Regions from separate parts of the Actinomadura sp. genome, predicted to be linked through region 4. Evidence: riboswitches for the same ligand, from Rfam matches in the RefSeq annotation. Region 4 holds a riboswitch; each other region holds the start of a gene.
What was found. Region 4 has a riboswitch for cyclic di-AMP ahead of ACIWVC_RS28680 (NlpC/P60 family protein). Riboswitches for the same ligand answer to the same signal wherever they lie in the genome.

Region 1: linked by a shared signal. The riboswitch ahead of ACIWVC_RS31280 (CHAP domain-containing protein) and the one ahead of ACIWVC_RS28680 (NlpC/P60 family protein) in region 4 are both predicted to bind cyclic di-AMP.
Region 2: linked by a shared signal. The riboswitch ahead of ACIWVC_RS04340 (CHAP domain-containing protein) and the one ahead of ACIWVC_RS28680 (NlpC/P60 family protein) in region 4 are both predicted to bind cyclic di-AMP.
Region 3: linked by a shared signal. The riboswitch ahead of ACIWVC_RS21650 (NlpC/P60 family protein) and the one ahead of ACIWVC_RS28680 (NlpC/P60 family protein) in region 4 are both predicted to bind cyclic di-AMP.

What each region holds. Positions count from the first base shown of each region.
Region 1 is NZ_JBIQHY010000149.1:2,273-5,649, reverse strand. It holds gene ACIWVC_RS31285 (CDP-glycerol glycerophosphotransferase family protein) at 1-929, opposite strand, end outside; gene ACIWVC_RS31280 (CHAP domain-containing protein) at 1,158-1,901, opposite strand; cyclic di-AMP (ydaO/yuaA leader) riboswitch at 1,913-2,050, opposite strand; gene ACIWVC_RS31275 (SpoIIE family protein phosphatase) at 2,521-3,377, opposite strand, start outside.
Region 2 is NZ_JBIQHY010000006.1:99,291-102,667, forward strand. It holds gene ACIWVC_RS04330 (NYN domain-containing protein) at 1-130, shown strand, start outside; gene ACIWVC_RS04335 (NlpC/P60 family protein) at 398-1,363, shown strand; cyclic di-AMP (ydaO/yuaA leader) riboswitch at 1,861-2,060, shown strand; cyclic di-AMP (ydaO/yuaA leader) riboswitch at 2,213-2,356, shown strand; gene ACIWVC_RS04340 (CHAP domain-containing protein) at 2,368-3,216, shown strand; gene ACIWVC_RS04345 (hypothetical protein) at 3,256-3,377, shown strand, end outside.
Region 3 is NZ_JBIQHY010000067.1:15,854-19,230, forward strand. It holds gene typA (translational GTPase TypA) at 1-1,286, opposite strand, end outside; cyclic di-AMP (ydaO/yuaA leader) riboswitch at 1,489-1,636, shown strand; gene ACIWVC_RS21650 (NlpC/P60 family protein) at 1,644-2,660, shown strand; gene ACIWVC_RS21655 ((deoxy)nucleoside triphosphate pyrophosphohydrolase) at 2,760-3,152, opposite strand; gene ACIWVC_RS21660 (Mut7-C RNAse domain-containing protein) at 3,152-3,377, opposite strand, start outside.
Region 4 is NZ_JBIQHY010000119.1:13,567-16,943, forward strand. It holds gene ACIWVC_RS28675 (LuxR C-terminal-related transcriptional regulator) at 238-468, shown strand; gene ACIWVC_RS28680 (NlpC/P60 family protein) at 693-1,688, opposite strand; cyclic di-AMP (ydaO/yuaA leader) riboswitch at 1,692-1,872, opposite strand; gene ACIWVC_RS28685 (amino-acid N-acetyltransferase) at 2,165-2,686, shown strand; gene ACIWVC_RS28690 (RDD family protein) at 2,691-3,377, shown strand, end outside.

The DNA.
Region 1 (3,377 bases), on a different contig from region 4:
GCCAGCTCGAAGACCCGCGGGTCGAGCTCGGCCAGGTACGCGGCCGCGAGATCGAGGAAGCGGTCCCGGTAGCCGGCGTCGCGGTCGCGCAGCTCCCGCAGGTAGAGCAGCAGGTCGTGGTTGACGAACTTCACGTCCTTGGCGCGCCGCAGCTCGTGCGCGCCGCGCAGCGTGAACAGCATGTCGATGCGCCGGTGGATCTCCAGCCGGTCGGCGAAGTTGGCCAGCTCGGCCCGCCGGTTGGAGATCGACGGCGCCGCCGTCCGCTGCCGGACGTGCCAGTGGTAGACGCGGTGCGGGATCAGCGCGGTCCGGCGGGCCGCCAGGTACGCCTCGGCGGTGAACAGCAGGTCCTCGTAGTGCAGCCGCTCGACGAACCGCAGCCCGTGCTCCTCCAGGAAGCCGCGCCGGTACGCCTTGTTGGTCGAGAGCGTGTCGTAGAGCAGGTCGGGGTTCTCGGCCAGGGACCCGTAGACGGCGCTGTTCCGGTAGAGCCACGGATACCAGGGGCGGATGCGCCCCTTCGCGCCCTCGGGGACGTCCAGGAAGATCCGGTCGCACAGCCCCGAGACCAGGTCGGCGCCGGTGCTCTCGGCGGCGGCGAGCAGGTTGAGGCAGGCGTGCCGGTCCAGCAGGTCGTCGCTGTCGAGGAACATCAGGTAGCGCCCGGCCGACGCCTCGATCCCGGTGTTGCGGGGACGGCCGCAGCCGCCGGAGTTGGCCGGCAGGTGCACGGCCCGGACCCGTCCCGGATGCGCGGCGGCGAGCCGGTCGGCGACCTCCCCCGTGCCGTCGGTGCTGGCGTCGTCCACGATCACGGTCTCCACGCCGCCGAGCGACTGCGCCAGCGACGAGGCGACCGCCCGGGGAAGCCGCCGGGCGTCGTTGTAGGCGATCACGACCACGCTGACATCCGGGCGCAGCCGCATGGGCATCCCTCCCGTTCCGCCGGGGACCGAGCCGGGCGCCGCGGGGCGCCGGCCGGACGCGCGTCCGCCAGGGATTCCTTTCCTGGAAAGCCTCAGTGAGGTCCAAGAGGGATCAAAGGCTGTCAACGCTTCGCATTACCCGACTTCACCGGAGACATGGGGGCAGACCGCCCGGAAAGCCCGAAGGCACCCGGCCGGGGAGCCGGGCGCCTTCGGGTGCGGGGAGGGTCAGGAGGCGTAGTCGGGGTAGCCGTAGCCCACGATCTGCGACTTGTCGCGGATCTTCTTCTCCACCTCGTTGTTGCTGTTGCCCTCGATGGTCTTGACCTTGCCGCCGCCGTTGTCCTTCACGACGAGGCCGACGTGGTCGATGTCACCGATGCCGCCCTTGGAGCCGTTCTGCCAGTCGAAGAACACGACGGCGCCCGGCTTGGGCTTGTGGCCCCAGCGGTCGGTCTTCTTGAACCAGCTGGCGTGCTGGACGGTGTAGGCGTCCCAGCCCATGTTCTTCACGCCGGTCTGGGCGCCGAGCCAGGAAACGAACATGTCGCACCACTGGGCGCCGTTGTAGGCCTTGACCGAGAAGCCGCCGTCGCGCTTGGCGGTGGCCTTGGCGTGCGGGGTCGAGACGTACCACTTGTGGAACTTGGTCTGACCGCCCTTGCCCTCGCTGATGCCGACCTGCTTCTGGGCCAGCTTGATGACCTCGGACGGCTTCACGTCGCGCGGCGGCACCTTGTAGCCGGCCTCGCGGGCCTCGGCCGCGCTCGTCTTCGCGGACGTCTGCGAGGCGGCGGCGCCCTTCGCGGCGGCGGCCTGGGCGGGCGCGTCGGCCGCGGCGCTGCCACCGGCGAGGGGGTTCAGCACGGCGAGCCCGACGGCGCCGGCGAGGACGGCCCCGACGGCGGCGCCGACGGCCTTGTCCTCGGACGAGAAGCGGTTGAGCGAAAGTCGATCGAAACGACCGGACATGCAGGGAATCTCCTTGTCTTCCATGGCGCCTACCGGGTTAGCTGACGGATTCGGGCATGGAAGCAGCCCTACGGCGCGGCTCTGGACGCGCCGATTCACCCCTGGAACGTTGGGTCCCCGGCTCCGTCCGGTCGTGGCGACCGGGACGGACTCGGCCTCGCACCGCGGACGCGGTGCTGACTATTCGGATTTGCCTCAGCGACTGGTCTCGGTGAGGGGGGCGCGCATCGTCTGGCGCGCATCGCGTGCGGGTGCCGCTCCGCGATCATCGGCCGCACTGGGCGCGGCCGGCGGCAACGCATGGGGCGCGCTGCGGGATTCGGATAGAAGGTAGCAACCTTCTCAAGAAAAGCAAACCAGGCACAAACCTCGGTTATGCCCGCTCAATGCCCTTCCAAGGATTCACCAACAGCGTCCGGCCCCGGGGTGTTCCCGATCTTTCCCCGACCGGCCCTCAGCCCTTTGCCCATGGGACTTACCGGCCGATGAGCAAAGGGTAAAGAACGCTCACCGGGCGAGGGCCGGCGCCCGGCGGACCGCCGCGCGCCGGCCCTCGCCGCCGGTCACTATGAGTCGTACCTCACACGGGCGCCCCTCGCGGGCGGGCGCGTGGGGTCGGTCACTCGACGAGCAGGGCGAACAGGGTGGTGTCGTCCGCCGCCCGGTCGAACTCCATCCGCGCCAGCACCTCGTCCAGGGCCAGGTCCGGGCGCAGCGAGGAGTCCTGCAGGATCTCGGTGAGGCGGCCGATGCGCTCGTCCAGGTCCGCGTCCCTGCGCTCCACCAGGCCGTCGGTGTAGAGGAACAGCAGGTCCCCCGGGTGCAGGCGGGTGGTGATCGTCGTGTACTGCCAGGGCATCGCGCCGAGCATCGGGTCGCGGACCACCTCCAGCGGCGCCGCCCGGCCCTCCCGCACCAGGATCGGCGGCGGATGGCCCGCGCACGTCCACGCCAGCACCCGGCGGGACGGGTCGAAGTGCGCGACGATCGCCGTGCCCGTGGCGGGCGGGTCCATGGTGCCGACCAGCTCGTTCAGCCAGTCCACCAGCCGTCCCGCCGGCTCGCCCGTGCAGGCGAGGCCGAGCAGCCCGTTCCGGGTCCGCGCCATCGCCGCCGCCGCCGGGAGCCCGTGCCCGGCCGCGTCCCCGATGGCGAACAGCCCCCGGCCGTCCGGCAGCGCCCGGGTCGCGAACCAGTCCCCGCCGATGCGGGCGGTGCTCTCCGCCGCCAGGCTCCGGACCGCCATGCCGAGGCCCGGCAGCTGCTCCACCTCGTCCTCGTCCGGCAGGATCGCGCGGCGCAGCGTCACCGCCACCTTCCGCTCCTGCGCCGTCCGCGCCTGCTGCTTCAGCATCTGCCGGCGGGTCTCGGCGAGCGCCCGCTCCACGCCGCGCCGCCGGGTGATGTCCTGCGAGACGACATTGATCGAGATCGGCAGCCCGGAGTCGCCCAGCACCGGCTCGGCGAACAGCCACA
Region 2 (3,377 bases), on a different contig from region 4:
GCGGGCCGAGCCGCCGGGCCGCCCCGTGGTCGTGGTGTCCTCGGACCGCGAGGTCGCCGACGCGGCCCGCCGCGCCGACGCCCGGCCCTGCCCGTCCACGCTCCTGCTGCGCCGGCTGGGCCGGTCCTAGGCCGCACCGGCATAAGGAAGCCATAAGGCTGCGATAAGGGACGGGTCGCACTCCGTGATCATTTCGTCACGAAAACGAGACAATGATCGTCGATGTCAATTAAAGAGTGACGAACCGGTTGTGACGGGTGTTGCCCGTCGCTAATGTCGTCCGCTGACGTCGTGGACGAGAGGGGCGAAACCGACCGTGGCCAAAGATCTCATCGGGGCACCAGCGAAGGGGCGTGACCGGAGAGGCGGCTCGGCGAGAAGAGGCGCTTCGCGCCGCATGGCGGCCGTCGCCTGCCTCACCCTGACGGCCTCCCTCGCGTCTCCCCCGATGGCGGCGCACGCCGACCCCAAGCCGACCAGGGCGCAGGTCCAGAAGAAGCTCACCAAGCTCGCCGAGCAGACGGACCAGTTGGTCGAGCAGTACAACCAGCTCCGGGAGAAGCTCAAGGTCGCCAAGAAGAAGTTCGACAACGCGGCGGACGCGGCCAAGCGGGAGCAGGCGGCCTTCGAGGAGCAGCGCTCCAAGATCGCCCAGATGGCGGCCGCCGCCTACAAGAACGGCGACTCCGCGGACGTGACGGGCTTCGTCGGCAGCAAGGACCCGCAGGCGATCCTCGACCAGGCGGCCGTGTTCTCCCACCTGTCGCACGAGCGCAGCTCCCAGCTCACCCAGTTCCTCGCGACCGCCCAGCGGCTCCGCCGCGAGGAGTCGCAGGCCAAGACCGCCCTCGACGAGGTCAAGGCCAAGACCAAGGAGCTGCAGGCGAAGAAGAACAAGCTCGACAAGGAGGTCGCCAAGCAGAAGAAGCTGCTGCGCAGCCTCGGCGGCGGCACCTCCTCCGGCGGGTCCTCGGGCGGCACCGGCGGCACCTACAACGGCCCGGCCAGCGGCCCGGCCCGCAAGGCGCTCGACTTCGCCTACGCGCAGCTCGGCAAGCCGTACCAGTACGGCGCCGAGGGCCCGAACTCCTACGACTGCTCCGGCCTCACGATGAAGGCGTGGGCGGCCGCGGGGGTCAACATCACCCGCACGACCAACTCGCAGTACGCCGCGACCAAGCGGGTGGCGAAGAGCGACCTGCAGCCCGGCGACCTGGTCTTCTTCAGCGGCCTCGGCCACGTCGGCATGTACGTGGGCGGCGGCAAGATGATCCACGCCCCGCGCACCGGCAAGACCGTCGAGGTGGTCAGCATCACCTCGGGCTACTACCTGAGCAACTACTACGGCGCCGGGCGCCCCTGACGCCCCGCCCCGCACGCCCCTCGCGGGTGTGACGGAGCTCTCCCCGACGACGGACCAGGTCTGACCTGGTCCGTTGTTGATTTTGGGGGGGTTTGCCTTCTGTTGGGGCTTTGGTACCTTGTCACCACCCCGGCGCCCTCCAGACGCCGTGGCCCCGCGGCGCCCACCAGGCGCCTCGGTCCCACGCGGCGCATCCAGCCGCCGCGTACCGGCGGCGCGAGCCACGCGCCGTCCTCCCTCCCCGGGCGACACGATCCACGTGCCGTCCAGCGGCACCGGACGGTGCCGCGGCGGTCCGCCCCCGGACCGCGGCCGGCCCGGCCACCGTGCGCACGCTCACGGCGTGCATGGCGCTGAGAGCGCAGCCACGGCGGTCCTCGCGGGTCAGGCCCCCAGGACGCCCCGGCAACGGCCGGCGTCCGCGCACAACATCAGGAGCCGCTCGTTCGCACGCGGGAGACAGGTCCCGCGCCGGGCCCCATCTCGCCCCCAGGAACGCAGCGGCAGCGCCGAGTCCGCGTCAACGCGGAACCGGGGACCCACACCGCCGGAGTCCGGGAGACCTCCCGGACGGGCATTCCGGCACCCGGGGTGAATCGGTGCGTCTCTCCCGGCCCCGTTCCGGTAGAGCCCGCCGTAGGGCCACTTCCACGCCCGAACCCGTCAGCTAACCCGGTAGGCGTCTGGAAGAACGAAGGAGTGAGTTCCGCAGCGTTGCCTGGGCGTGGCCGCCCGACGCGCGGCCACGCCCGAGCACACTGCACTCCGCGGACGCCCCCGTCCCGCGGAGCCCCCATCCGAACCGGCGTGCCCTCCGGCACGCCACCGCCGAGTCCGCGGTCCGCCGCGCGCACACGCGCGCCCGGACGCGGAGCCGGGGACCCATCGTGTCCTTTTTCGGGGTGAATCGGCATGCCCGCCATGGGCGGCCGTAGGGCGGCTTCCACGCCCGAACCCGTCAGCTAACCCGGTAGGCGGCATGGAAGTCGAGGAGATGTCCCCCCGTGCCAGGCGCACATCGCAAGAAGACAGCGGGCAAGCACCGCAAGCCCTCCACCCTGTCCGTCACCTGGCGGACGACCGGCGGCGTGCTCGTCGGCGCCGCCGTGCTCGGCACCGCCGCGGCCACCGCGCAGGCGTCCGTCCTGCCGTTCGCCTCCGCGCCGGCGGCCGCCGCGGCGGCCGGCGTCACCACGGCGAAGAAGGCCGCCGGCGGCTCGTCCAAGGGCGCGTCCAAGGACAGATCGGCCCGGACGGCGGAGAAGGCCCCCGGGAAGCCCGGGAAGAGCCCGGACGGCCAGCGCCCGCGGGGCGGGCCGGTGAAGAAGCCGAAGGCGGCCGCCCCCGGGAAGTCCGGGGACGCGCGGCCCACCGCCGAGGAGGCCATCGAGATCGCCAAGTCGCAGGTGGGCGTCACCGAGGACGGCGGCGGCGAGACCAAGTTCCAGAAGTGGTACATGGGCACCGCCCGCGCCAAGGAGACCGTCGCCCGCGACGGCGGCTCCATCAGCGGCTACAGCGACGCGCAGTGGTGCGACATGTTCGTCTCCTGGGTCGGCGAGCAGCTCGGCTTCACCGACCAGATCGGCATCGACGCCTGGACGGTCGCCCACGCCCGCTGGTTCCGGCAGCACGGCCGCTGGGGCACCGAGCCGCGGCCCGGCGCGATCGTCTTCTACGCGTGGAGCGGCGGCAAGGCCGTCAAGGACATCCGGCACGTCGGCATCGTGGTCAAGAAGATCGACGGCGACACCATCGAGGCCGTCGAAGGCAACACCGGCAACGCCGTCAAGATCAAGAAGCGCTCGGCCGACGACGTCGTCGGCTACGGATACCCCGACTACCGGTCATGACGGCGCTCCGGGCGGCGCGGGCTGCATAGGATCGCGGCCATGGAGGACGGTCCGGAGCGCGGGGGCTCCCTGTCGCGGCGCAGGGTCCTCGCCCTCGGCGCGGGCGGCGCCGCCGCGCTGCTGGCGGGCGGCGCCGGCCTCCTCGGCGCCCGGCCGGGCGG
Region 3 (3,377 bases), on a different contig from region 4:
ATGAGCTGCGTGACGGCGCCGAGGTGCTCCTCGGGGATGTCGACGGTGAGCCGCTCGACCGGCTCGTGCTTCCGGCCGTCGATGGTCTTCGCGACGACCTGCGGCTTGCCGACGGTCAGCTCGTAGCCCTCGCGGCGCATGTTCTCGACGAGGATCGCGAGGGCCAGCTCGCCGCGGCCCTGCACCTCCCACGCGTCCGGGCGCTCGGTCGGCAGCACCCTGATCGACACGTTGCCGACCAGCTCGCGGTCGAGGCGGTCCTTGACCATGCGGGCGGTGACCTTGGTGCCCTTCTCGCGGCCGGCCATCGGCCCGGTGTTGGTGCCGATCGTCATGGAGATCGCGGGCTCGTCCACGGTGATCAGCGGCAGCGGGCGCGGGTCGTCGGGGTCGGCGATGGTGTCGCCGATCATGATCTCCGGGATGCCGGCGATCGCGATGATGTCGCCCGGCCCCGCGTCGTCGGCGGGCTTGCGGGTGAGCGCGTCCGTCATCAGCAGCTCGGTGATCTTCACGCGCTCGATGCTGCCGTCGTGCCGGCACCAGGCGACCTGCTGGCCCTTCTTGATCGTCCCGGCGTGGACGCGGCACAGCGCGATCCGGCCGAGGTAGCTGGAGGCGTCCAGGTTCGTCACGTGCGCCTGCAGCGGCGCGTCCGGGTCGTAGGACGGCGCCGGGATCGTCTCGGTGATGACCTGGAACAGCGGCTCCAGGTCGGCGCTGGCGGGCATCTCCCCGTCGGCGGGCTTGTCGAGCGACGCCCGCCCGGCCCGGCCGGACGCGTACACGATCGGGAAGTCGATCTGGTCCTCGTCGGCGTCGAGGTCCATGAACAGCTCGTACGTCTCGTCCACGACCTCGTCGATGCGGGCGTCGGGACGGTCGGTCTTGTTCACGACGAGGATCACCGGGAGCCGCGCGGCGAGCGCCTTGCGCAGCACGAACCGGGTCTGCGGGAGCGGCCCCTCGCTGGCGTCCACCAGCAGGACGACGCCGTCCACCATGGACAGCCCGCGCTCGACCTCGCCGCCGAAGTCGGCGTGGCCCGGGGTGTCGATGATGTTGATCGTCAGCCCGTTGTGCCGGACGGCGGTGTTCTTCGCGAGGATCGTGATCCCCTTCTCGCGCTCCAGGTCGTTGGAGTCCATGACCCGGTCGTCGACGTCCTGGTTCTCGCGGAAGGCCCCGGACTGCCAGAGCATTGCGTCGACCAGCGTCGTCTTCCCGTGGTCGACGTGGGCGACGATCGCTACGTTCCGGAGGTCGTCGCGGGTGGAGATGGGCATGCGGGTTACCTTGCGTGAGGTTTCAGGAGAGTCGCCGCAGAAAAGCGGCAGCACTCCATTCTACGCGCCGCGGTGCCCGGCCCATCCCGGCCGCGTCCTCCCACCCTTCACACGCGGTCACACGCGCCCCGATTCGCCAACTTTGCTCATCCTTTGTAATCTGCCCGAGATCCGGTCGTCCGGAGCCCCACCCCCCGGGGCTGCGACCGGCACGCCGAATCTCCCGCCCGCCGGGAGAACCGGGGACCCAACCCTCGGGGTGAATCGACGCGCCGCAGGGCGGTGCGCCGTAGGGCGACTCCTGGCCCGAACCCGTCAGCTAACCCGGTAGGCGCGTGAGGAGAGGAGAACACCGGCTTGGCACCGGACCCCCGCCGGCGGCGGCGCTTCGCGCCCGCCGCCACCGCCGCCCTGCTCCTGACCGGCCTCGGCGCCACCGCCCCCGTCGCCGCCCACGCCGCGCCGCCGCTCCGCCTGGCCGCCGCCGCGACCGCGCCCAGCCCGACGCCGACGACGGAGAAGGGCCTGCGCAAGAGCCTCAAGGCGCTGAACGAAGAGGCCGAGATCCTCACCGAGAAGTACAACAAGGCCCGGGTGGACCTGAAGGCGGCGCAGAAGGCCGAGCAGGATGCCACCAAGAACGCGCAGGTGCTGCGCGCCCAGGCCGGCCCGGCCCGCGAGCAGCTCGGGCGGATGGCCGCCGCCACCTACATGGCCGGCGCCCCCGACGCGATCTTCGGCTCCGACGGCTCCGCCGAGGGGCTGACCGAGCGCGCCTACCTCACCCAGAACCAGGCCGCCGCCGTCAAGGCCCTGCAGAAGCAGATCCAGCGGGCCGACGCCGCCCAGCGCACCGCGGAGGCCAAGACCGCGCAGGTCAAGAAGGCGTGGGAGGACGCCAAGAAGGCGCGCGCGCAGGCCAAGGCCAAGGTCACTGAGGTGATGAAGCGCCTCGACAAGCTCTCCACCACGCACGCCCGCGACCCGCGCACCGGCCTCACCGCCAGCATCAAGGGCTCGGGCCTGCCCGCCAAGATGGCCCGCAAGGCCTACAGCAAGATCGGCTCCCCCTACGTGTGGGCGGCCGCCGGCCCGAACAGCTTCGACTGCTCCGGCCTCGTCGTGTGGGCCTACGCCCAGGTCGGCAAGCCCGGCCTGCCCCACTACACCGGCGACCTCTACCAGCTCGGCACGAAGGTGCCGCGCAGCCAGCTGCGCTCTGGCGACCTCGTGTACTTCGGCAGCAACCTGCACCACATGGGGATCTACCTGAGCGACGGCAAGTTCCTGCACGCTCCGCAGACCGGCGACGTGGTGAAAATCTCCAAGCTGTCGGACCGCTCCGACTACGCGGGCGCCAACCGCATCTCCTGACGGGCGCGGCGCCCCCACGGATGTCGGGGGCTTCCTGCGGCGCGGCAGGAAGCCCCCGAACTCATCCGCGCGATCCGACGCCCGGAGTGCGGCCGGGCCTCAGCTGAAATGCTCCCGGGCGAGCAGGTCGATCACCGGGCGGTCCCCGGGGAGCCAGTCGACGTCGTAGAACTCCGGCGGGGTCAGCCAGCGGAGGGCCAGGTGCTCCAGGGCCCGGGGCTCGCCCTCGATGATCTCGGCGGTCCAGACGCGCAGCAGCGCCCGCTCGCTGAGCGTCCAGTCGCCGCCGACGCGGCGGCCGAGCCGGATCTTGATCGCCAGTTCCTCGTCGCACTCGCGGACCAGCGCGTCCTCGTCGGACTCGCCCGGGTCGACCTTCCCGCCCGGCAGTTCCCAGCCGCCCGCCATGTGCGGCGGTTCGGCCCGCTGCGCGCTCAGCAGGCGCCCGCCGGCGATGATCGCCGCGCCCACGACCACGAGAGCGATGGCCATCAGCCCCTCTCCGTCATGGCGGCCTCCGGCCTGCCGCCGTCCCGTGCGGCGCCGACCAGCCGCGTCGCCTCCCGGACGATCTCCTCCAGGTGGCCGCCGTGCGCGCCGCGCCAGTAGACCTGCCCGCAGCCGGCGCAGCGGCCGTAGACGTCGTAGCTGCGGCGCGTCCCGGCTTCGAGGCCGCCCTCGACCTCGCGCTTGTCGACCGGGACGAGCTCGCCGTTG
Region 4 (3,377 bases):
CATCCCGTCTCCCTCGGACGACCAACGAGTGAATCGTCACCCGGAGTTCCCCCGAACGACCCCGCAATCGGCCAGGCGGCCACCTCCGGCCAAGCGCGCGAGACAGAAAAGGAACCCGATGATCTAAGTCCGGAAGGCTCCGGACCCGGCAACCCAACGCGTACAGAGGCCCAACCCGTGCCTGTGCAGCGGACGGCTGCATCCCCGCGGTCATCACCACGGACGAGGGAGGACGGAGTGGAAACAGCCACACTCGCACGTCGTGGCACCGACGATTTCGGGCTGAGCGAGGAGGAGATCCGGTTGCTCGCACAGATCGCGAGCGGTGTCACCGCCGATGTGGCGGCGCGCAAGCTGGAGCTGAGCGCACGGACCCTGCGGCGCCGGTTGCGGACGATCTGCGACCGGCTGGAGGTCAACACCCCTATCGAGGCCGTGGTGTGGGCGGCCCGGAGGCAGCTCATCTAGCCGGCTCCACCCCGACGCTCGCCAGGGGACGGGCGAGCGTCACCGAGAGATCCAGGCGGCGAACACGGTCGAATCCCGTCCGACCCCGCAGCGGCGGCGCCGGCGCCCTGGCAGGTAGGTCCCTGCAGGAGGCGTCGCCGCGGACGGTGTTCGAAGCCCACGCCGATGGGTCTCTTCACCATGTGCACGGGTGACCGGGCAAGGCCGTTCCGGGGCAAGGGCCGCTAGGCGACCCGGACGGCGCCGGCGAAGGGACGACCGGCCAGAGGCACGATCTTCACGACGTCACCCGTCTGGGGCGCGTGGATCATCTTGCCGTCACCGACGTACATCCCCATGTGGTGCAGGTCGGAGTAGAAGAACACGAGGTCGCCCGGCTGCAGCTGGCTGCGCGACACGTGGGTTCCCGCGTTCCACTGGCTGCCGGTGTAGTGCGGCAGGTTGATGCCCACCTGCCTGTAGGCCCACATCGTCAGGCCGGAGCAGTCGAAGCTGTTCGGGCCGGCGGCGCCCCAGACGTACGGGCGGCCGAGCTTGGTCATGGCGTACCGCAGCGCCTGCGCGGCCTTGCCGGTGCCGATGACGGGCAGCTTGGCGAGCTGGGTCGGGTCGCGCTTGACGATCGTGCCGCGCACCTTCTCGTAGGCCGCGGTGACCTTCTTGCGCTGCGACTCCAGCTTGGTGCGCAGGTCCTTGACCTGCTTGGCGCGCGCCTCGGCGGACTTGCGGGCGCGCTGGGCGGCCTGCATGGCCTGCATGAGCCCGAGGACCTTGGTGCTGTCCTGCTTGGCGAAGTAGTGGAGGGTGGCGGCCTGGTCGAGGACGGCCTGCGGGTCCTGGGAGGCGACGAAGGAGACCGTGGGATCGGAGCCGCCCTGCATGTAGCTGGTCGCGGCCAGCGCGCCGACCTTCTGGCGGATGGCCTGGAGCGCCTTCTCCTGCCGCTCGGCGTTCTCGGCGGCGACCTTGGCGGCGCGCTGCGACTGCGCCAGCTTCACCTTCAGGCCGTTGTACTGCTCGGTCAGCTGCTCCAGCTGGTCGGCGAGCTTGAACGCCTGGGACCGGAGCTCCTTGGTGGACGGCTTCGGGTCGGCGTGCGCGACGGCGGTGGATTGCGGGGCGATGACGTGCGGTGCGGCCGTCAGGGCGATGAGCGCGCCGGCGACGGTGACCGCGCGGCCGCGAAAACGTGAAAGAGATGCAGGCCGCGATTGCTGCACGAATTCTCCTCTCCTCGTCCGCCTACCGGGTTAGCTGACGGGTTGGGGCCGGAGCAGCCCGTCCGCGAGCATGCGCGGGCAGTGCCGCGGCGTTGCGGATTCACCCCTGACGGCGCCGGTCCGGGGGACGCATCCCCGAACGCTCCGAAAGTGGGTCCCCGGCTCCCCGGGGCGCTGGTTGCGACCCGCGGGACTCGGCGGTGCGGCCTCCGTTCTGCGGGTGGCCGACGTCAGCGATGGACACTAACGGAACGCGCAAGGGATGCCAACCAGAACAGGTGAAATCGCAGGTCGTGCGGCGAGGCGCGTGTTGCGCCGAGCACGTTCAGTAACGGGGAGCTGTGGTGCGCGTCACTTTTCGAACGCCGATAGCCGTGCCTAGTTGTTTCTATCTAGTTCTTCTTGGAAGGCGGCCGCGGCACGTCTGCCTACGCGTGCGTTCGATAAGACCAGGTGTTCGATAATCTCGCCTGTTTGTGGAGGTCGTGATCCGGCGTGCCCGCACCGCCGACGTTCAGGAGATCCGCAGGCTGGTCGATCTGTACGCCGGGTCGGGGCGACGCCTGCTGAAGAAGTCGACGGTGAAGCTGTACGAGGACGTCCAGGAGTTCTGGGTCGCCGAGGAGGTCCGGCAGGGGGAGCCGGGTCGCGTCGTGGGCTGCGGCGCCCTCCACGTGATGTGGGAGGACCTCGCCGAGGTCCGCTCCGTCGCCGTGGACAAGGGGTACGGCGGACGCGGCATCGGGCACCGCATCGTCGCCCGGCTGCTCGACACCGCGCGGGAACTCGGCGTGCGGAGGGTGTTCTGCCTTACCTTCGAGGTGGAGTTCTTCGGCCGCCACGGCTTCCAGCCGATCCTCGGGACTCCGGTGGCGCCAGAGGTGTACGAGGAGCTTCTCCGCTCTTACGACGAAGGCGTCGCGGAGTTCTTGGACCTCGACCGGGTCAAGCCGAATACGTTGGGCAACACCCGGATGTTGCTTCGCCTGGAGGACTGACCCAATGAGCGATTCCCCCAACCGTGGTCGGCGTTACCGAGCGCCGCAGGGGCAGGGTTCCTACGGCCCCCCGCCCCCGTACCAGGGTCCCCAGTGGCAGCAGCCCCGGCAGCCGTCACAACAGCAGTGGCAGCAGCCCTCGCCCCAGCAGCAGTGGCAGGAGCCTCAACAGGGCTGGGGGCAGACCTACGAGGCGTCCTACGGCGAGTACGGCGGCTCCCATGGCGACGAACCGCAGCTCGCCCCGATCCTCCGGCGGGCCGGCGCCCGGCTCCTCGACAACGCCCTCGTCGCGGTCTTCGGTTTCGCGCTCATCCTGCCCGTGACGGTCGCCGCCTTCGGGCTCGGCGACAAGAGCGGCAGCGACCAGGACGAGGGCGGCATCTGGAACTGGCCCATCATCTTCACGCTGTTCTGCGTCATGTCGGTGCTGCCGTTCCTCTACGAGGCCGTCCAGCTCTCCATGTGGGGGCGGACGCTGGGCAAACGCGTCATGGGGCTGGGCATCGTGCAGGCGCGTCCTGTGGGGCGGCCGATGACCACCACGCAGGCCGTGTGGCGGGCGGGGATCGTCCACATCGGCTACCAGATCGGTGTCTTCTTCTTCCTCGTCCTGGCGGTGATGGTGTGGGAGTACGCCGCCTACGGGATGGCACTGGTCTGGGTGGGCGGCCTGATGGCCTACCTGTGG